One region of the Paenarthrobacter nitroguajacolicus genome, then DNA from elsewhere that is predicted to be linked to it. Evidence: riboswitches for the same ligand, from Rfam matches in the RefSeq annotation. Region 1 holds a riboswitch; each other region holds the start of a gene.

Region 1 (7,073 bases):
GATCAGGACGCCGGACGGACGGGCTTCCTGCTGGGGCGCCGGGCGGGCGGCTTCGGTGCGCTGGCGGGCGGCGACCGTGGGGTCGCCGAAGGTGGAACGCACGACGTCGAGTGCGGACCCGGGTGCCCCGGCGGGGGCAACTGCGACGGCGGCATAGCTCTCGGCGCCGGTCACGAGGGACTGAGCGTAAGCCCGGATTTCCTGGGCAAGCTTGGCAATGGAGGTACCGGCGGCAGCTGCGGTTTCTTCGTCAATGCCCATGTAGAGGACGAATCCGCGGGCCACATTGTCGTTGGCAACGGGGCGGAGCTTGTCCGACTGCGCAATCACCGGGGTGGGCGCAGTCATCGGCGCCGGCTCTGCTGTGGGGACAGCGCGCAGCTGGCCGTAAGAGTTGGGGTTGTAGCCCTGCGGCACGTATCCGGGAGCCTGCTGCCCTGCCCCTTGCGGAGCGGGAGAGTAGCCGGGGCGGTTGCCGAAGCCGGGGCGAAGCCCTGCGTTTGACGCGGCCTTGTTGGCGTTACGGACGGAGATGTGGACGTATCCAGATGCAACTGACATGGAGTGCTTACCTCAAAAGTGAATAGCCGTCATCGCGGCTTCGAATGCTGGTTGTCCCCGCAATGAGTTTGGGGATGGGCGCCCAACGCTGGGCTAGGGGGCGAATGCCTGAAACTTTTTTGGGGTGGAAAGTTAGGCTTGCATTCGACAACAGCGGTCATCATGGCCAGCGGGTGCGCTGGGCCAGGTTGCTGCGGCTGCAGGTGCTGTTGAGTTCTTGTTCACATTGGAAGTGTGCAACGTAACAAAGGCAACACGCAAGTAACAAAGCGCCGAACCGTCCACATTTTGAGACACAGAGGTCTATTGTGTCGCAAATCACAATTCAGTAGGGTCGGTAAATGAACGCCATTTCATTCGGTGTAGTCGGGAAATATTTGCCATCTACTGAATATTCTTCGGCATATCGGGGATGATGTGCATGTCCGTTTCCACTAACCCTCTATCGACGGAATCTCACGATCTGAAACACTTGTTGTCCAATCGGAGCTGATCGTCACAAGCAATTTTCAGCAGAAAATCTGCTACAAGCCGTAGAACGCGGCTGAACCCGGGCCGCCGGAAACCTTGGGCGCGGAAGCGTGTCCGCCAGCCCCCTCCTCGCTAGTCTGATCTCACAGCGTCTTCACAGGATGGGCAAAGCGTTGGCAAACAAGCAGAACGGAGAGTTATCCCATGGCCTCCTCGCACTCCATGACCAACAACCTTCCCGAGCTCTCCCATCCGGACGGCTCCCCCATCCGTGCCCTGGTGGTGGATGACGAACCCAGCCTCGCTGAGCTGATGAGCATGGGCCTGCGCATGGCAGGCTGGTCTGTTGCGATCGCCGGCGATGGTCCGGAAGCAGTAAAGCTAGCCAAGGACTTCCGCCCTGACGTACTGGTCCTGGATGTCATGCTTCCCGGATTCGACGGCGTGGAGGTCCTCAACCGCATCCGCACCTTCGCCCCGGAGGTTCCCGCCCTGTTCCTCACCGCCAAGGACGCCGTGCAAGACCGCATTGTCGGACTCGCGGCAGGCGGGGACGACTACGTCACTAAACCCTTCAGCATGGAAGAAGTCCTCCTGCGCCTCCACCGCCTGGTCCAGCGCTCGGGCGTAGCTGCCATGGACACCGCCGAGCTGGTGGTCGGCGACCTCACGCTCAACGTAGATACCCGGGAAGTAACCCGCGCCGGCCAGGATATTCCGCTCACCGCCACCCAGTTCGAGCTACTGCGCTACCTCATGGAGAACCCCAAACGAGTTGTCAGCAAAGCCCAGATCCTGGACCGTGTGTGGGATTACGACTTCGGCGGCCAGGCCAACATCGTGGAGCTCTACATCTCTTATCTGCGCAAGAAGATCGAAGCCGACCATCCCCCGATGATCCATACCATCCGGGGTGCCGGCTACGTCATCAAGCCTGCGGACTAGCCCTTGGGCACCCTCTCGCGAATGGCCAGGAAGTCCGGAGTGTCGGCCGGACAGACTCAGCTCAGTTGGCTCAATCCCTCCACCTGGCACCTGCGTACACGCTTGGTCCTGGTGGCCATGGCACTATTGATCGCCATTTGCGCTGCTGTGGGGGTGGTCAGCTACGCGTCCATGGACATGGTCTTCAACAGGCAGCTCGACAGGCAGTTGGAGCAGGCGTCCAGCCGCGCGAATGACTTCGGCAGGCCGCCGTCGAACTTTCCGTCATCCCCCGGCAGGCCGGATCCTTTGGAGGCGCGCGGGCAGGCGGCAGGCACGCTCAACGCGAGGATCGACGGCTCCACCGTGCGAAGCTCGGGTTTGATCGACGCCCAAGGTCACCGCGTCTCGCTCTCAGCAGACGATGAGCAGGTCCTGGTGTCGCTTCCCACGGACAACCAACCCGTGGACCGATCGCTGTCCAACGGCGATTACCGGCTTGTGGCAGTCGAAACCACTTATGGCGACGTGATTGTGACGGGCCTGCCGCTGGAGGACAAGCAGAGCGCAGAAGCCTCGCTGGTGTGGACCATGGTGCTGGTCTCGCTGGCTGGGCTGGTGGTGATCGGGCTCGTGGGAACGGTCATCATCCGCCGGACCATGCGTCCTCTTGAGCAGCTCTCCGAGGTGGCCACGAAGGTTTCGCGCCTGCCTCTCGACGCCGGCGAGGTGGCACTTGCGGTGCGCGTACCGCCGTCGGCATCCCACCCCGGAACGGAAGTGGGCAGCGTCGGCTATGCCTTGAACCAGATGCTGAACAACGTTTCGAGCGCGCTGGAAGCACGGCAGGAAAGCGAAACCAAGGTGCGCCAGTTCGTGGCCGATGCCTCGCACGAACTGCGGACTCCCCTGACCGCCATCCGGGGCTACACCGAGCTACTAAGGATGACGGAGAACTTCACCGAGGATGGCCGGAAGTCGCTGGCGCGTGTCCAAAGCCAGTCCGAACGCATGACCACCTTGGTGGAGGACCTTCTTCTACTGGCGCGGTTGGACGAGGGACAGCCTGTCAAAGTTGAGGACGTGGACCTGACACAGCTCGTGATCGAAACGGTCAGTGACGAGAAAGTCATGGCGTCGGATCACATCTGGCAGCTCCAGCTCCCTGATGAGCCCATCACTGTGCGCGGCGATGCCACCCAACTTCATCAGGTGCTGGGCAATTTGTTGTCCAATGCCCGCAAACACACGGATCCAGGTACTACCGTGGTCACAGGCGTCATGCTCTCCGCCGATGGCAGTGCCGTGGTGACAGTGACGGATAACGGCCCCGGAATTCCGAAAGACTTCCAAGGCAGGATCTTCTCCCGGTTTGCCCGCGCTGATGCCGCAAGATCGGGCTCTGAGGGCACCTCCGGACTCGGCTTGTCCATTGTGGAGGCCATCGTTTCAGCGCATGGCGGTAGCGTGGAAGTGACCTCGCGGCCGGGTCGCACGGAATTCACCCTCCGACTCCCTACCGTGAACACCGAAGGCCTATAACGAATCGGGCAAGGCGACTCACCGGCGTCGTGATCTCTGTTACCTAAATGTGACTTCTGTGGAATCCTCCTGTACCGTCGAAAGGGTGGGTCGTCCCTAGCAGGCCCACATCCGGGATGCGCCGAGCTCTGCCACTTCCCGGAGTCCGTTCTTTCTCCGAGGCAGAGACGGGGGACCCAGAGTCTCCGGGCCCAGGCCTTTTTGGCCGGCCCTTGGGGTGAAGCCGCAGCATGATGCGCGGCCGGATGACCTCATCCGAACCCGACAGCTAACTCCGCAGGCGCTGAGAGGTAATCACATGTCTGAATTTAACGATCAGACGCGCCCTTCCGCGCGTCGCCGCGACGAACACAACGCACCGCACACCAAGTCGCAGTCTGTCCTCAAGAACGCAGCCCGCCAGGGTAAGTCCGGCCACCGCATGTCCGTCGTAGCCGGTGTCGTGGCAGCTGCACTGGGCGTTGCATCGCTCGGAACCGCCGCAAACGCCGCACTGACCCTCCCCGAGGCCAGCCGCGTAGCCGGAACCCAGTCCAGTGCGCAGGTCAACACGAACAAGTCGGCCGAGATCTCCGCTTCCCTGGATGCTGCCGCCGAAAAGGGCGCAGCCGACAGGGCCGCCGCGGAAAAGGCAGCTGCTGACAAGGCTGCCGCCGAGAAGGCTGCCGCTGACCAGGCCGCAGCCGCGCAGGCCGCCGCCGAAAAGGCTGCCGCAGACCAAGCTGCCGCCCAAGCCGCCGCTGAGAAGGCTGCTGCTGACGCTGCTGCCAAGCAAGCCGCCGACGCCGCTGCTGCCGCCGCCGCCGCGGAAGCCGCAGCTGCTGCTGCCGCCCCCAAGGCCGTGGACGACCCCGCTGCTGCCAAGGCGTACGCACTGAGCATGCTTGGCAACTACGGCTGGGGCCCGGGCGAAATGACTGCCCTGAACACGCTGTGGGAGAAGGAATCGAACTGGAAGACCACGGCGATGAACGCTTCCAGCGGCGCCTACGGCATCGTCCAGTCCCTGCCTGCTTCCAAGATGGCTACCGTTGGTCCTGACTGGGAAACCAACTACCAGACCCAAATCAAGTGGGGCCTGAACTACATCAAGGAGCGCTACGGATCCCCGTCCGCCGCTCTGGGCTTCCACTTGGCCAACAACTGGTACTAAGCCAGACTGCTTGATTGCCGCGCCCGTTGCCGCCGTTCGCACCAGTACCCACTGGAGCGGATGGCGGGAACGGGCGCGGCTTTGCCGTTTCACAGGTGCGTGGCCGTAGAACGCTATGCCTCCGGTTCGGCCTTCACCGCTCCCCGCACGGCTGCGACGGACGCGGCGACATCCCCGGCGTCCGTAGTCCAATTGCTCACCGAAATCCGTAAGATCTCGCGGCCACGCCACGACGAACCGGACATCCAGACCGCGCCTTCGGCCATGAGCCGCTGGGTGATCCGGTGCGTACGGTCATCGCTTCCGAAACACACCGAGACCTGCGTGAACACGACGTCGTTGAGCACCTCCACGCCAGGGATCGAGGACAGTCCTTCAGCCAAAGCACGGGCATTTGCTGCCAGGCGCTCAACCATGGAAATCACGCCGTCCCGGCCCAGCTGCCTGAGTGCAGCCCAGACCGGGATGCCCCGGGCGCGGCGGGACATCTCCGGAACTTTCTCGAAAGGATCCCCAGGCCCGGCATCAGTGGCAATGAGGTAACTCGTGTGAACGCTGAAGGCACGCCTCAGGGCTTCCGGGCGTGCCACTATTGCCAAGCCACAGTCGTAAGGGACATTCAGGGTCTTATGGGCATCCGTTGCCCACGAATCTGCGTCTTCCACACCCGCCAGTCGGCCTCGCAGCCTCGGGCTCACAGCGGCCCACAAACCAAAGGCACCATCAACGTGCACCCACGCGCCGCGATCGTGTGCCACAGCTATGGCTTCCTCCATGGGATCAAATGCCCCGGAGTGGAGGTTGCCGGCTTGCAGGCAGACCAACGATGGCCCCGGTTGCTGATCCATGGCATCAGCAAGGGCGTCGGGGAAGATCCGGCCCTCGTCGTCGGCGTCTACCGGAACACAGGCGCCCAAACCGAGGTATCGCAATGCCAGATCCACTGCGGCATGCCGTTCCCGGCCGGCAAAGGTTGTGATGCGCGGTGCGCCGCTGAGACCGAGCGCTTCGAGGTCCCATCCGGCCTCGTCCATCAGGTATTGGCGGCCCGCTGCCAACCCCACGAAGTTAGCGGTTGTGGCACCCGTGGTGAATCCGACGTCGGCAGTCGCGGGCAGGTGCAGGAGGTCCAAAAGCCAGGCGGCGGCCGATTCCTCGATGGCAGCGGCGGCGGGAGTGGCGAACCGGAGCCCGGTGTTTTGGTCCCAGGCAGAGACGAGCCAATCAGCGGCCATGGCGGCGGGCAAAGTTCCGCCCATGACCCACCCAAAAAACCGTCCGGACTGGATCGCCATCAAGCCGGGCTCAGCCAGCGCGGCCAGCTCGTCCACTACCTCCGCGGCATCGGTTGCTCCGTCGGGGAGACGCGGCAGGATGCTCTTGGCCACCTGGTCGGCGTCGGATGAAGGGCGGACAGAACGGGTGGGAACCGACGCAAGCCACTCACCGGCGTGGACCATGGCCCGCTCCAATGCAGCACCGTACGCCTCCGGCATCGCAGACATGCGCACAGCCTACGCCCGGTTCACCGCTTGGAACAGACCGCGCAGAAAGGGCTAAAGGGTCAGCGTCAGGAGGTGGCCGCCGTCGTCGTCCTTCACTGCGGTGACGGTGACCGCCGAGTAGTCCGGGATCCGCCACATGCCCGGCTCCAGCTCCGCATTGTGCCTGGCAGCGGCCTTGCCCACCACAACGGTCCGCATCCCCGCGGCGCGCGCGGCGGCGATGCCGGCAGGCGCGTCTTCGAAAACCACGACGTCGGCCGGGTCGGCTCCCAGGAGCGCCGCCGCCTTGAGATAGCCTTCCGGATGCGGCTTGCCGCGCGTGACGGATTCCGCTGTGACCGTTGTGGACGGTATGGCGAGCCCGGCCGCCTGCATGCGGATATCGGCAAGGGTCCGGTCTGCGGAGGTAACCAACGCGATGGCGTCATCGGGCAGCCGCGCCAGCAGGGCTTCTGCTCCGGGAAGCGCAATGACGCCATCGGTACGGGAGCGTTCCATCTCGCCGAGCTCGGCCGTCAATGCCTCGAAATCAGCGCCAGCGGGCGCATACCGGCGAACAGTATCACCGGCCTGGACGCCGTGCGAGGTGCGCAGGATCTCGTTGTAATCCAAGCCGTAGCGCTCGGCGAACTCGAGCCACACTTGCTCAACGATCGCCGTTGAGTCCACCAGCGTGCCGTCCATGTCGAAAAGGACCGCGCGGACGGTCAACACTGATTGCTGGGAGGCGGGTTCGGCAGGATGGCTCATGGGTCCATCCTGCCGCACATCCGGCGTATGGCGGCGAAGTGTGACTTAGCCGTTCGGCCGCTGCGGGATGTATTGCACCGCCCATTTGTTGCCGTCGGGGTCTGCGAAGTAAACGAAGTGGCCCCAATCCTGGACGTCGATATCGCTGACGTCCACGCCGTTGGCCT
Region 2 (7,073 bases), 290 kb from region 1:
GTGCGCCTGCCAAGCCACGCATCATTCCGGGACCTGCATGCTGCGCCGGCGACGCCAGCCCGTACACGAGCTTGAACGGCATCAAGCGGGTCCGGCCGGGGTCGGCGTCGATAGTCGTGCCACAGGGAACCTCGCCCACTTCTTCCAAGCGACCGTGGCCCAAAGCAGCCAGAAGCGGGCCGCCCACGGTAAACAAGGCCATCATCGCGGCGAGCGGATTCCCCGGCAGCCCCAACACGAACCGGCCATCGGGCAGCTCTGCCAACACGGCAGGATGACCCGGCCGCATCGCAATGCCATCGATCAGCAAACTGCCACCCAGCTCAGCCACGGCTTTGCGGAGGTGGTCCGTTCCCGAGCGTCCCGTTCCGCCCGTAGTAACAACGACGTCGGCAGGGGCCTCCGCTTCAACGTACGGTTCGTCCGGTGTCAGTTCATCTGCTGAGGGCTCTGTGTCCCGAAGTGCGGCAATCCACTCCTCGTAGCTGTCGCCCACCTTGAGCTGCTCCCCTGCTATACCGCCCAAGAGCCCGACGACGGCACCCAGCTGCGGGCCGAAGGTATCCCTGACCTGCCCGGGCATGGGAACACCCCGGGCCACGACTTCCGAACCCGTCAGGAGGAACCGGACCAACGGTTTTCCGAGGACTTCCAAGTGGTCCAAACCCGCCAGCGCTGCCAAGGCAATATGCGCCGGATTCAATACTGTGCCGGCTTTCAACAGGACGTCACCCTCAGCGGCCTCTTCTGCAGCTTTACGGATGTGTTGGCCGTTGCGGGGCTCGCCCGGTTTGGCGGTGCCGCCCAGCGCAAGAACCGGCAGGCCGTCGTCGTCCGTGGTGATAACGCCGCTCTCGCTGCGCAGAACAGCCTTGGCACCGGGCGGTATCAGACCGCCGGTGACAATGGGACTCGCTTGGTGCGGTGCCAGCCGCTGCCCGGGCTCGGTCAGGATCCATGGACCGCTGCCGTTGACGGCCCACCCGTCCATGGCCGACGAAGCATAGTGGGGCATGTCCTGCAGGGCCAGGGCATCGGACGCCAGGGTGCGGCCGAGTGCGGAGCTCAGCGGCACGGGCCCCGGCGGGATAGGGGCAGCAACATCGAACGCGCGCTGCCGGGCCTCCTGCCACGTGTGTGCCGCGTGATGGCCCTCGTTGGGGGCCGCCGTCATTCCGGGTCAGTCCCGGACTCCGAGTACTCCTTGGCTACTTTGCGGGCCAGTTCCAGGGCAGCGTTCATGGACGCATCATCGCTGGCCTGGCCGATCCCGCGGGCCATGCCTGCCGCGTATCCGGCAATGAACGTAGTAAGGGGCGCGGCGGGGCGCACCACTGAATGTGCTGCCACCCCAGCGACCGCGAGTACCTCGTTAACGTCCACTTCCACGCCCTCAAGCTCGAAAGCCTGCAGCAGTGTGCGGCACCATTCCTCGAGCGTCTCTTCCTGGCTCTTCACGTCCGCCTCCAACTCGTAGTTAATGCCCAAAGCCGCGGCGTCCTCCCACGTATCCACGTCATCCGTGGACCCCGCGGGGACGTCAACGTCCAGCAGGTTCAGCCTAGCAAGCAGGCGGAACACTGAAGAGTTCGTTAACCCCGAGCCGTCGGAAGCTACGGCCACTTCCCTTTCCAACGCAGCTGTACTGTAGGCGCCCAGAAGCGGCTGTTTCCGTCCATCAGGAGAGACAGCCATGACTCCTTCCACGTTTGGACTGGATGCGAGGGCGGCCCAAAGAAGGTCTACACCGCGGGAAGCGTGCGGCATATCGCATGCCAGCACCAGGGTCCACGGGGTGCTCGGACTGTTCTTCAACGCAGCCAGGCCGGCCGCGATTGCCGCAGCGGGACCGGCGAAGACCGGTTCTTCCCGTGCCCGCAGAACGCCGACCGGTAGTTGCGTGCTTTCCGACCCGCCTGGAACGTCCGGTCCCACCACCACCACAGCCGAAGCACCCCGGGCCGCCTGCAGGGCATGGGAAAGGAGGGTGCCGCCGTCGTACTTCAACGATGGCTTGGGCACGCCCCCGAGGCGGGTGGCCCGGCCACCCGCCAAAATCACGGCATTGAACTCCATCCGCCCAGATTACCCGGGACGGCTGGAGACCAGCAGAAATCGATCAGGCAGCGGATTCCGGCAACAGGAACGGGTCCCAGTCCGGCGCAGGTTTCTCGAGTTCTTTGATCTGCCACATGGTTCCCTGGGGCACGCCGGGCTTGAAACGGAGATTCCAACCCATCTCTGCCAGCGTGTGGTCGCTCTTGGCGTTGTTGCATTTCAAGCACGCCGCAACCAGGTTTTCCCAGGAATCCGCGCCGCCCCTGGATTTGGGGTGGACGTGGTCTATGGTGTGGGCTGTTTTCCCGCAGTAGGCGCAGCGATGGCCGTCGCGGCGAAGTACCCCGCGGCGACTCACGGCGGTAATCCTGTTGTACCGGGGACGGATGTAGCGGTTGAGGAGGATCACGGAAGGTCTTCCGAGTATCTCCTGTGGCCCGACGACAGGCTCGTCGCCTTCGGCCACCACGCTAGCTTTCCCAGTCAGCACAAGGACCAGCGCCCGGCGGAATGTTATTACCGCCAGCGGTTCATATCCAGCATTCAGAACGAGTGTGCGCATGCACGTACCTCTTCACGGCCGCACCCGTCAGGGGCACGAGGGCCGGCTGCCCTCTGCATGTACGGGCTGTGGATCGACAACATAAGGGTAAGCACTTATATGCCGTATCAACGAATTTTTCCGTCGTTTCGCGTGCAGTGTCGGCAAGAGTTCATGCGCGGTTAAGGGATGTGGCGGAAATCAAAGGGTCCCTTTGTGTGCCGCCACCACCTACTTTGAGGGGCAGAACCGCCCCGACACACGTGATTTGCGGCAGGTCGGGTGGCTTTCAGAACCGAAGTGGGTGGTGGCCGCACGCCCACTACTACGGGCATCCCACGAGCCGGCAAGGGTTAAAGCAGAACACCCCGCCGGCCAAAGCCAGCGGGGTGTTCTTACGCGATGTGGATCAGCCGTTGACGCGGATGAAGACCGGGCCGGAGCCCACGTTGGCGCTGAACAGTGCCGTGGTGGATCCGTTCCATCCACCGTGAACTGCTTGGCCGTTGCCGACGTAGACAGCGATGTGGGCCTGTCCGGCCAAACCGCCGTTGGCGTAGTAGGCGAGGTCGCCAGGCTGGGCTTCAGCTGCACTCACGGTGCGGCCAAGGGAGAGGTAGCCAGCGGGCCAGTCGTGGAAGTTGATACCCACGGCGGCCAAGGAGTTGGTCACAAGCATGGTGCAGTCCTGGGTGACGCCGAGCTGGGCGTAAGCTGCAGCAGCGATAGCGGCACCGAGGCCGCTGGATGCGGCGGGAGCTGCCGGAGCGGGGGTCGCGTTGCTGACGGCAACGGTTGCGTTGACTGCCGGAGCTGCGTTGGCGGTAACCGCGGTTGCCTCGTTGTTTTCGACCTTGGCTTCAACCTTGGCCGGAGCTTCCTCGACCACCACGGGAGCCGGGGCTTCCACCGTTGTGACCACGGGGCGCTCGTAGGAGATGGCCACAGTGGAGTCCGCGGCGATGGTGGCCTGGACTACCGACTGCACGTCAAGAGTGGACGTGGACGTCGATTCGCGATCCACGTTGGTATCGGCAGCGTTGGCTGCGATGCCACTGGTCAGGACCAGGCCTGAAGCTGCGGCAATAACTGCTGCCTGGCGGCCAACGCCACCGGCGTTGTTGCTGACGGCCTTGGCGATGACGGCAAGCGAGCTGGTCTTGGGGGCCTCAGCGCGGTGCCGTGCAACCTTGTTTGCACTGGTCATGATTTTCTCTTTTCGTATCCGCATGCAGTTGGGGTGCACGCGGGTAGTGGGTTGGCCAGCATGTGGGGAATGCCGGCCGACCCCGAACCGGATTTTTCTAGCGGAGGGTGTAGAACGAGGAGGTGCCGGTGGACGCTACGGAGTGCAGCAGCGTTCCCTGGCCGGGGTTCAAAGCGCTGATCATCATGCCGTTGCCGACGTAGATGCCTACGTGGGCTCCGCCGTTCTGCATGACGAGGTCGCCGGGAGCAGGAGTGCTGGTGGGCGTCATGGCCGTCCAGGCGTTGACGCGGGGGATGCTGATTCCGGCCTGTGCGTAGACCCACTGGGTGAAGCCGGAGCAATCCCAACCGTTGGGTGTGGTTCCGCCCCAAACGTAGGGAGAGCCGATGCCGGTGTAGGCAATGGCGGCGAGACCGGAGGCAGCTGCACTGGAGGCCGAATCCTTGGCCTCGGAAGACTTTGCTGTAACTGCTTCCGCTGTTTCTTCGCTGGTGGCCGCTGCGCGCTCGGCAACCTGCGCTGCGCGCTGTACCTTGGGGGCTTCCAGGGTGGCCACGGTGGGGCTCTCGAAGGAAACGGTGGCTGTCGGTTCTGCGGTAATCACCGCGGTAGCAACCAGCTGTTGGGTGCTGGAGGCCTCCGACTTGGAAACGTCGGTGTCTGTTGCTTGTGCCGGCAAGCCGACGGTGAGGACGAGGCCTGAGGCTGCTGCAAGGACGGCGGCCTGACGGCCCACGGTTCCTGCGTTGGAGGAAACAGCCTTGGAAAGAGTGTTCAACGGGTTCGTGCGAACCGTTTGGGCGCGATGGCGCGCAGGGGTAGTGCGTGATGACACGTAGGTAGCCTCTCCCAATGCCTGCGAGGTGAGCTGTCGGATTCGGATGGGAGTCATCCGGCCGCGCTGCTTCCAAGGAAGCTTTTGCGACTTAACCCCAAGGCCTTCTTTCGAAGGCCAGAAGTGGTTCCCCCGCCCCTGCCAGACGATTTATGCGAACGGACCTTGAGAGGTGGCAGAGCTAGGCAATCCACTCAAGTGCACCGGCCCCCTAAAAAGCCGATGCGCTCTGTACGCTACAACACTTGAAAGCGAATGTCACATTCAGGTCACGGGGCGTCCCGCTAATGCGAGAGGCAACCATCAACTGGCTTAGAGCCAGCCCATGGGGTCTACAACTTCACCGTTGACCTGGACCTCGAAGTGGAGGTGGCAGCCGGTGGAAGCGCCCGTGGTGCCGCTCAGGGCGACGGTGTCGCCGCGGTTTACGGTCTGGCCTACCTGGACGGTGAAGGACGACAGGTGGTTGTACGTGGTCTCGAGGCCATTGCCGTGGTCAACGACCACGCGGTTGCCTCCGCCGTACTCGTGCCATCCGGCGAACGTAACCTTGCCGGTGGCCGCTGCGTGCACAGCCGTGCCGCACTGGGCAACGAAGTCCTGGCCACGGTGGAAGTCACCTGCGCCACCCGTGAGGGGGCTGATGCGGTAACCAAAAGGGGATGCCGTGGTGAGCGTGTCCAGGGGGCTGGCCATGCTGCCAACGGACGAGGCCCGCTGGATGCTCTCAGTCGACTGGGCGCTGAGCAGCTGCTTCAGCTTCCCATCGGGGTCGGCAGAAGTGGCGACGGCGGCGCGGCTGAAGTCGATCTTGGCTGACGCGGCGGCGGAAACCTCGGGCTGGCTGCCAGTGGGGGCGGCGACGGCGAGGGCAGACTCAGTCTGGCCTGATTCCGAAGTGGCCATGACGGGACTCGTGGCCGGCAGACCGACAGTCAGGGCAAGTCCGGTGGCGGCAAGCGCAACACCGGCCTTCTGCCCGACGCCGCTGGCAGCGGCGAAGTCGGCAACCTGGCGCAGCGGGCTCTTACGGCGGCGCACCTGACGCTCGGTGTCGCGAGGCCGGATCTCCGTTACGACGGTGGCTGGCCGCAGCTCAGCAGCGGGGCCGGACGCGCGGCGGCGACCCCTGACGTTCTGCGATGTCAAACTCTGTTCCTCTCTCAAAAGCCTGCGAAGTTAGCTGTCGGATTCGGGTCAGAGAGTACAAAGACCCGGTCCGCACGAGGCGCTCACGGCACACAGGTATCCCAAGAGGGACTTGCATACGTGGGCACTTCTGCTGCGGACTTCACCCCAAGGCTGCTTCTTTAGACAGCCGCTTGTGGTTCCCCCGCCTCTGCCAGTGGTGGGTGGCACACCTGATCCGCTGGCAGAGCTCGGCTCCGGATCAGGTAACGCTTTGGTATCAGCGCTAGTAGATAACTATAGGGGATTAAGGCTCTTGGTAATAAATTCGTTATCAACAGGAGCGGGGCAAGCGAAGGAGGCCCTTATCATCAATTTCGAAAAACCGCAGGTCACACGCGCGCCGAACGCACAAAAGTGAGGTTTGACACTGTGCTGGCCCGGTGCCGGTCAGCTGAGGGAGACGAAGACGTGCGCAGCAACTTCAGGAGGTAGCTCCAAGGCGCCCTCGATACCCGGGACGCGGACCGAGATGTACTCACCGACGCGCTCCAGCGACACTGTTGCGCCTGGACGGATTCCGCCCTCATCCAACTGGGTGAGAAGTTCCGGCTCGACTTGGATGGGCTCCGCAAGGCGGCTGACCACAACGCGGGAATCAGTGGCGTAGCCGTCCATGGCCTGCAGCAGATTGACATCCAGCCGGGGGAAGGGCTGGCTGGCGAGGCCACCAAGCGCCTCAAGCCCCGGGATGGGGTTGCCATAGGGAGACTCTGTGGGATGCTCCAGGAGCTCGTAAAGCCGGCGCTCCACGCGCTCACTCATGACATGCTCCCAGCGACACGCTTCATCGTGTACATAGGCCCAGTCCAAGCCAATAACGTCGGCCAACAGGCGCTCCGCAAGGCGGTGCTTGCGCATGACCTCTGTGGCGCGTTTCCGGCCCACTTCAGTGAGCTCCAGGTGGCGGTCGTTGGACACAATCACCAGGCCGTCGCGCTCCATGCGTCCGATGGTCTGGGAAACAGTGGGTCCGGAGTGGCGCAATCGCTCGGCAATGCGGGCCCGGAGTGCCACTATGTTTTCTTCTTCAAGCTCCAAAATGGTCCGAAGATACATCTCAGTGGTATCGATCAGATCCGTCATCCAGCTCAGCTCTCCTCGAACGCAGTTCCTTGCGTAATCTCCACCGTACCGCGTCCCCAGCAAGGGCGGACGGTGTGCACCGCCGCCCCATGAACGCCAACCACCAGCCTAGCTTATTTGGAATTACTCTGGATAATTCCGGTCGCATCCGATTC
Region 3 (7,073 bases), 1.1 Mb from region 1:
TACCCAGCGACATAGCAGCGGGTTGGCAACGTCCTAGCTGTTCGGCAGCTGCAGGATCTCCCCGAGATCGTATTCAGCGGGCTCCTCCAGTTGCGAGTACGTGCAGCTCTCGGGGGTCCTGTCCGGCCGCCACCTACGGAACTGCGTGGTGTGCCGGAACCTATCGCCTTCCATGTAGTCGTACTTCACTTCGATCACGAGTTCGGGGCGCAGGGGCACGAACGAGAAATCCTTGCCCCCGCTCCACCGGCTTTGCGCGCCGGGCATGCGTGAACCCCCGGCAGCTTCGTCCTGGTTGGCCCACTCACCCCAGGGATGCTCGCTGAGTTCGACTTGATACGGCTCAAGCTCGGCCACCAGGGCCTCCCTCCGGGCCATGGGGAACGATGCCACCACTCCCACGTGATGCAGGCGGCCAGTGTCATCGTGAAGGCCGAGCAGCATCGAGCCAACAACCTTCGCGGTCTTGTGCCAGCGGAATCCGGCCACCACACAATCCGCCGTGCGCTCGTGTTTGGTTTTGAACATCACGCGCTTGTTGGGTTGATAGGCCCCGGTCAACGGCTTGGACAGCACCCCGTCCAGTCCCGCGCCTTCCAATTGCACGAACCATTCCTGCGCCCGCTCGAGATCCGTCACTGCGGGGGTCACATAGACAGGCGGCTCGGCCTTGGCGAGCGCACGCTCCAAGATGGCGCGGCGCTCGGAGAACGGCTTGTCCATGAGGTTCTCGTCGCCCAGCGCCAGGATGTCGAACGCAATCATGGAAGCCGGAGTCTTCTCGGCGAGCATCCTCACGCGGCTGTCGGCGGGATGGATCCTTTGCTGGAGTACCTCGAATTCGAGCCTCTTGCCCTCGATCAGCACGATCTCGCCGTCGATCACGCATTTGTCCGGCAGGTTCTTCCTGAGAGCCTCCACCACTTCGGGGAAGTAGCGGGTCATTGGCTTCTCGTTGCGGCTGCCCAGGATGATCTCGTCGCCATCCTTGAAGACGATGGTCCGGAATCCGTCCCACTTGGGTTCGTAGTGCCCAACATCCGGGATGGTCGGAACGGATTTGGCGAGCATGGGCGAGACGGGTGGCATCACAGGCAGGTCCATAGACAATGTCTACCTGCCGGTGCACCGCGAAGCTAGTGTTAGGCCATGGATATCTCGCTCGATCCAGAGGATCCAGCATGAGTTGCCGACTCCCTCACCGGCACCGAAGCCTAAGTCATAGAAACCCCTCGGTTGGGCAGGCCCTACCGCCCGTTACATTAATGTGACTTTACTTTCCGGCTCATGTACCGTCGTAGAGCGACCCGTATGTCCGCTGGGCCGCTTCCGGATTGACGCCGAGCTCTGCCGCAATCCGGGATCCGCCAGACCCGCGGCAGAGGCGGGGGACCCACAGTTCCCGGGCTTGGTATCCAAGTCCTCGGGGTGAAGCCGCTTAGGCGGCCGGACGGCCTCGTCCGAACCCGACAGCTAACCTCGAAGGCGTTGAGAGGCAACCACCATGTCCCCAACCATGGATCAGCCGCGCCGCGCCCACACTGAAGGCGAGCGCACCAAGCCAACCGGACGCCGTCGGGCCCAAGCCAGCGGATTCCCCACCGGAAACCCAGATGACACTGGCGCGACTAACACTGAAGCTGCTGTTACAGGCACGGTTATCACAGGCACGACGCCGGAACCCGCCACCGCGGCCATGCCCACCACGGCGGCGCCTGCCACTCGTGCGGAAATTCGTGCAGCCGAGCGGGAGCGTGCAGCCCTTGCCGTGATTGCGCCTGAGGCCTCGGCCCCACAGCCGTCGCCCGAACCGTCCGAGCAGGCGGAACCCATGACTGCCGCGATACCTACTGTTCAGCCAGCGGCTCGGAGGTCGACCACACCGGGACCCCCTACCGCGGCGATCCCCATTGTGGCCCCGGCAAGTGCGCCCCCTGCCATTGCGCCTCCTGCTGGTGTGGAGCCGGATCCTCAGGAGCTGAGCGCCCAGGAGCCCGCAACCGCAGCAATTCCAGTGGTGCAGGCTTCAACGCCGGAACCTGCCACGACGGCCATTCCGGTAGTGCCTTCCCGCGAAGCATCCACGAGCACCCCCGAAGCCGCCGAGTCACCGAGCAACGACTCGCCCCGCACCGAGTCCCTGCAAACCGAGTCACCTCGGGGTAAGTCTCAGGCGCAGCTTGCTGCCGCGGCAACGGCGTCGGCAGCACTGGCAAGCCGCAAGGATGTTCGCCGGCAGGCTGCCGCACCCGCTGCGGCACCCTCCGGGGCCAGGTCCAGCGTGGGGTCCACCTCTTCCTTCGGCCGCGAACCCCACGCCGCCCTTCGGAAAGCAGCGTCGGTGAAGCACATGAGCCAGCGCATGGCCGTGGTTGCGGGCGCGCTTGGACTAGTACTGACGGCCGGGACGCTCGGGCAAGCCCTTGAGCTTCCGTTCTTCGGTCAGGAAACTCCTGCGCATGAAGCCAGCGGTGCCGACAGGAATTCGGGCTCCGCAGCCCCTGCACCCAGTGCCTCGTATTCCACGGCTTCCGCACCATCAGCGTCGTCGCCATCAGCCTCGTCACTTGCCACAGCGTCCTCGGAAGCCGGCCAGCCCGCGACATTAGCCGAGGCACCCACGGCCGGGTCGTCGTCGCCGGCTCCGACCCCGAAGGTGTCCCTTGCCAACCCGGTTTGGGTTCCATCGGCTGTCCCCTCCTCAGTCCCGGCCGTCCCTGGGGTGACAAGCCCAGCCCCCACCCAGCCAGCTCCCGCGCCGAGCGAGGTGCCGTCGGACACGGTCACCACACCGCCCACGACTCCGACGCCCACAACCTCACCGACCCCGACGGTCACACCAACGCCGACGCCGACGCCCACACCAACGGAAACTGCAACCCCGACGTCCAAGCCCCGGCCGAGCAAGCCGCAGGCCGCCTCGGCTCCCCAGCCCAGCGAATCTGCGCTTCAAGACATCCTGGACGCAGCCCAGAAGGTCCTCGGTTGAGCACCCGCCTGCCCCGTACCTCCACTCACGCGGGGTGGCATAGCCGGTACTGCAGCAGCAGCAGGACTGCCGCTTTCCGTCGCCGGATGGGACGTTGGAGCTGCCAGCGTTTGCGGCGCTCGTAGGCTCAGATCCGCGGCCGCCCGGCCCAGCGCCGCGCCTTCAAGGCCGCATGTAACTCGAGCCGGATCGCGCCACTCAACGGATCAGCACCGATGAGTTGGCGGATCCGGCCGAGCCGGTTGTAGATGCTGCTCCGGTGGAGGTGAAGTTTGGCGGCGACGTCCTGCACCGAGCCGTCATTGTCATAGAGCAGTTCCAGGACAGGCAGGAGTTCGCCGTTTTTGTCCTGGTCCTCAAGGGCCTGAAAATGCACCGATCCTGTGTCATCCCAGCCTCCGGGTGCCACCAGACGATCGAAAAGTTGATAGACACCAACGGTCCGGCTGTCCACGAGCTCACCTAGCGGGAGGTCCACGGCGGCCGCCTGCGCAGCAACCTTCGATTGACGGTAAGCGTCCGATAGCTGCCGGATGACTTGGAAGGGTTCACTGATGCCCAGGATCACCCTGTCCACCTTGCGGCCAGCGCGCTTCGCAAGCTCCAGTTGATAATGCACCAGCACCTGGGCATGGTCTGCCCGGCCGCCCGACTCGCGGAACAGGACCACCGAATGCGTCTCCGTTCCGGCGCTGAACAAGGCGGCGTTGACGCCGATAGTGGACTGCAGCGCCGCTGATCGATGCGTCAGGGTAGCGGCAATAGGATCGACGTCGGACCTCGCACCATCCGGGTCGAGTATGGTGACCAACTGCCACGGACCGCGCCCCTGGATTTCCTTCCAACCCGCGACGGCGGCCACAGCGTTCGATTCGCCCCCGCAGGCTGACAGAAACTCCTGTTCACGCCTTCGCCGGAACTCCGATTCGGCCGTATTGGAATCAAGGAGCAAGCCCGCCAACAGGTCCAGCTCGTCCCGCACGCCGGGCAGTTCGGCGAGTATCGCCGTCGCACTCTGCTCTTCAAGGTCCAGCTGCACCCACAAGTACCCCACACGGAAACCGCGGACCAAAAGTGGCACGCAGACGCGGCCCAGCATGCCGAGTTCGTCGTTGGCAGGAACGACGACGGGTCGCACCGCCGTGGCGATGCCATGAGCGAGTTGCCAGGCGCTGACGTCGCCGGGGACCCGCTTGCTGAGGAGGAAGTTCACGCGAACGCGGTCGGCGTGGGACTGGTTGGAGCTATAGGCGAGAAGAACGCCGTCGAGATCTTCCAGGGACAGTCCGCGGCCCAGCTTCAAGGCAACGCGTTCAACGATCTGTTCCACGTCCTGCAGCATCTGTAAAGCGTACCAACAGCAGGCGACACTTGACGCTCCAGTGCTCGACAAATGTCGAGCTGGCTGGCAAAAGATCCCTGGATTTCCGGACTTTCCGCATGAGGGCGGCCCCGGGTCCATGTCGCCTGCCTCACAGCCGGATCTATTCTGGAATCACAGCCCGCAACACATTTTTCGGCCGAAGAGGCCGCTAACGATGGAGCCCACACATGATCATCGGTGTCCCCAAAGAAATCAAGAACAACGAGTTCCGCGTAGCCATCACGGCAGCCGGTGTCCACGAGTTCCGCACCCACGGACACACCGTTCTGGTTGAACGCGGCGCAGGCCTCGGCTCGGGCATCACCGACGAGGAATACTCGATCGCCGGCGCCGAAATCGTCAACGAAGCAGATGACGTCTGGGCCCGCGCGGACATGGTCATGAAGGTCAAGGAACCCATCGCGGCCGAGTACCACCGCTTCCGCAAGGGCCTCATCCTCTTCACCTACCTCCACCTCGCCGCAGAGCCCGAGCTCACCGCCGAGCTCATCAACTCCGGCGTCACGGCCATCGCTTACGAAACCGTTCAGGAAGGCCGCAACCTTCCGCTGCTCGCCCCAATGTCCGAGGTCGCAGGCCGCCTGTCCGTCGTGGTTGGCGCTTCCTCGCTGATGGCTCCGGCCGGCGGCAAGGGCGTCCTCCTCGGCGGGGTACCGGGCGTGCGCCCGGCAAAGGTTGTTGTCCTTGGCGCAGGCGTTGCGGGAACCAACGCTGCCGCCATGGCGCTGGGCCTCGGTGCTGATGTCACCATCATGGACATCAACATCAACCGGCTGCGCGAACTGGACGCCCTCTACCAGGGCCGCCTGAAGACCGTTGCCTCCAACGCCTACGAGATCGAGAAGTCAGTTATCGACGCAGATCTGGTGATCGGCTCCGTCCTGATCCCGGGCGCCAAGGCTCCCAAGCTGGTCACCAACGAACTGGTTGCCCGCATGAAGCCCGGCTCGGTTCTGGTGGACATCGCTGTTGACCAGGGCGGCTGCTTCGAGGACACGCACCCCACCACCCACCAGGAACCGACGTACAAGGTCCACAACTCGATCTTCTACTGCGTTGCCAACATGCCTGGCGCTGTTCCGAACACCTCCACATACGCACTGACCAACGTCACCCTGCGCTACGCCGTGGCACTGGCCAACTTGGGCGTCAAGGCCGCCTTCGACCGCGACCCCGCCCTGGCTGCCGGCCTCAATATCGCCGCAGGCCACGTGGCGCACCACTCCGTTTCCGAGGCGCACAACCTGCCCCTCGTCAACGACTGGCACACGCTGGTCTCCGCATAGCTTCAAGCTCGACGGCGGGGTGCGGCTTCCACGCGAAGCCGCACCCCGCCGTCGTGGTTTAACGCGCCGAGATGGCACTTAACGCCAATGTTCGCGAAGAACATTGGCATTATGTGCCATCTCGCGGGGAGGTTTGGGGCCTGGAGACTAGGGCTTTCCGGGGAGCGACGGGATCAGCTCCGAGGGAACCGGGACGGGGACGCCCGAAGGGCCGAGCTTTGAGGGATCAATCTTGGAAGGGTCGATCTCCGGTGGGGTCACAGGCAACCCGGGCGGTGTGGGGATGACGCCGTTGCCGGGCTCCCTGTGCGACGGAGCCTTAGGTGTGTGCGGCGACGCTCCACCGGGCTGCGGCTCAGGAGCGGGAACCACCGGGATGCCCGGCGCGGCGGGCGTCGGCTGGGGTACGACCGTCGCAGGAGCTTGCTGCGGCTCTTCCCCGACAGGCAAGGGCTCTGGGCTGGTACCGGCTGGGGCATCGGGCTGGGGGGCACTGCCGGAACCGGGGTTTAGTTGCGAGACCACCGAACCGATGGCTGCCCCGAGGTGCTGGAAAGCACCCGGCAGGCCGCCCTCGGAAGCGACGGCAGCGGTCGCGCCGCCAGCCAAGGACACAGCTACGGCGAGGCCTGCGATGGCCGTCCGACGCTTCTTCCGACGCCGGGCGGCAAGTTCGTCAACAGGCAGGTCGTTCACAGGCAGGTCGTTCGCAGGAGCGGATTCCGCAGCAACCGTGGCGAGTACCGCCGTCGGTGCACCCCCTGACGCCGCCGGACCGTCCGCCGTCGTGATCCTCTGAGTGGCTGTGATCTGCTGGGTGGCAGTACTCTGCTGGGTGGCTGCGGACGGGCTGCTGACCATGAGCGCGCGGACTGCTGCGGACGGCAAAGGGGCAGTGTTCGCCAGGGAACGGAGCTCGAGGAGTTCAGTGCGGAGGTCGGCGTCGCCTGTGAGGCCGGCGTCGGCCAACAGGAAGTCGATTGCCTGCTGGTCATGACGTCCGCGAGGCGTATGTTGTTCGCTCATGATGTGCCGTTCCTTAGTAGTGCACGCTTCTTCAGTGCACTCAATGCCCTGCGCTGTAGCTGCTTGACGGCTCCCTGGGACTTGCCCATGATCGCCGCCGTATCTTCCACCGACACGTCGGCGACGACCCGGAGGGCCAGAACCTCCCGATAATCGTCGGGGAGGTCGTCCAAAATTTCAGTGACGCCCAGGCCTGCAACCCGTCCGAAGGCCTGGTCTTCGGCCGATGGCGACCGCCGCGCGTCCAGGTCCGGTTCATACGGCGTCGCGTCGGGCGTTCGTTCGCGTTTGCGATAGTGATCCACCATCCGCGCATGCGCGATGGAGAACAACAGGGTTTTTGCCCCTTGCAGCCCGCCGTGGAGCGCTTCCAGCTTCGGATACAGGG

The links. Region 1 has a riboswitch for cyclic di-AMP ahead of KCX59_RS04190 (hypothetical protein). Riboswitches for the same ligand answer to the same signal wherever they lie in the genome.
Region 2: it holds a riboswitch for cyclic di-AMP, as region 1 does, so the genes downstream of both, KCX59_RS05700 (C40 family peptidase) here and KCX59_RS04190 (hypothetical protein) in region 1, are expected to answer to the same signal.
Region 3: it holds a riboswitch for cyclic di-AMP, as region 1 does, so the genes downstream of both, KCX59_RS20680 (hypothetical protein) here and KCX59_RS04190 (hypothetical protein) in region 1, are expected to answer to the same signal.

The regions. Positions count from the first base shown of each region.
Region 1 covers NZ_CP073234.1:828,405-835,477, reverse strand. Annotated here, with positions in the region: gene KCX59_RS04205 (winged helix-turn-helix domain-containing protein) at 1-561, opposite strand, end outside; gene KCX59_RS04200 (response regulator transcription factor) at 1,237-1,977, shown strand; gene KCX59_RS04195 (sensor histidine kinase) at 1,999-3,498, shown strand; cyclic di-AMP (ydaO/yuaA leader) riboswitch at 3,632-3,793, shown strand; gene KCX59_RS04190 (hypothetical protein) at 3,797-4,651, shown strand; gene KCX59_RS04185 (pyridoxal phosphate-dependent decarboxylase family protein) at 4,765-6,156, opposite strand; gene KCX59_RS04180 (HAD-IA family hydrolase) at 6,208-6,906, opposite strand; gene KCX59_RS04175 (VOC family protein) at 6,952-7,073, opposite strand, start outside.
Region 2 covers NZ_CP073234.1:1,122,746-1,129,818, reverse strand. Annotated here, with positions in the region: gene KCX59_RS05720 (molybdopterin molybdotransferase MoeA) at 1-1,174, opposite strand, end outside; gene KCX59_RS05715 (NTP transferase domain-containing protein) at 1,171-2,076, opposite strand; gene KCX59_RS05710 (HNH endonuclease) at 2,120-2,620, opposite strand; gene KCX59_RS05705 (NlpC/P60 family protein) at 3,009-3,806, opposite strand; gene KCX59_RS05700 (C40 family peptidase) at 3,904-4,644, opposite strand; cyclic di-AMP (ydaO/yuaA leader) riboswitch at 4,649-4,811, opposite strand; gene KCX59_RS05695 (M23 family metallopeptidase) at 4,957-5,793, opposite strand; cyclic di-AMP (ydaO/yuaA leader) riboswitch at 5,798-6,012, opposite strand; gene KCX59_RS05690 (metal-dependent transcriptional regulator) at 6,223-6,918, opposite strand.
Region 3 covers NZ_CP073234.1:4,390,979-4,398,051, forward strand. Annotated here, with positions in the region: gene KCX59_RS20675 (ATP-dependent DNA ligase) at 34-1,104, opposite strand; cyclic di-AMP (ydaO/yuaA leader) riboswitch at 1,356-1,502, shown strand; gene KCX59_RS20680 (hypothetical protein) at 1,505-2,989, shown strand; gene KCX59_RS20685 (PucR family transcriptional regulator) at 3,117-4,331, opposite strand; gene ald (alanine dehydrogenase) at 4,541-5,659, shown strand; gene KCX59_RS20695 (hypothetical protein) at 5,807-6,685, opposite strand; gene KCX59_RS20700 (RNA polymerase sigma factor) at 6,682-7,073, opposite strand, start outside.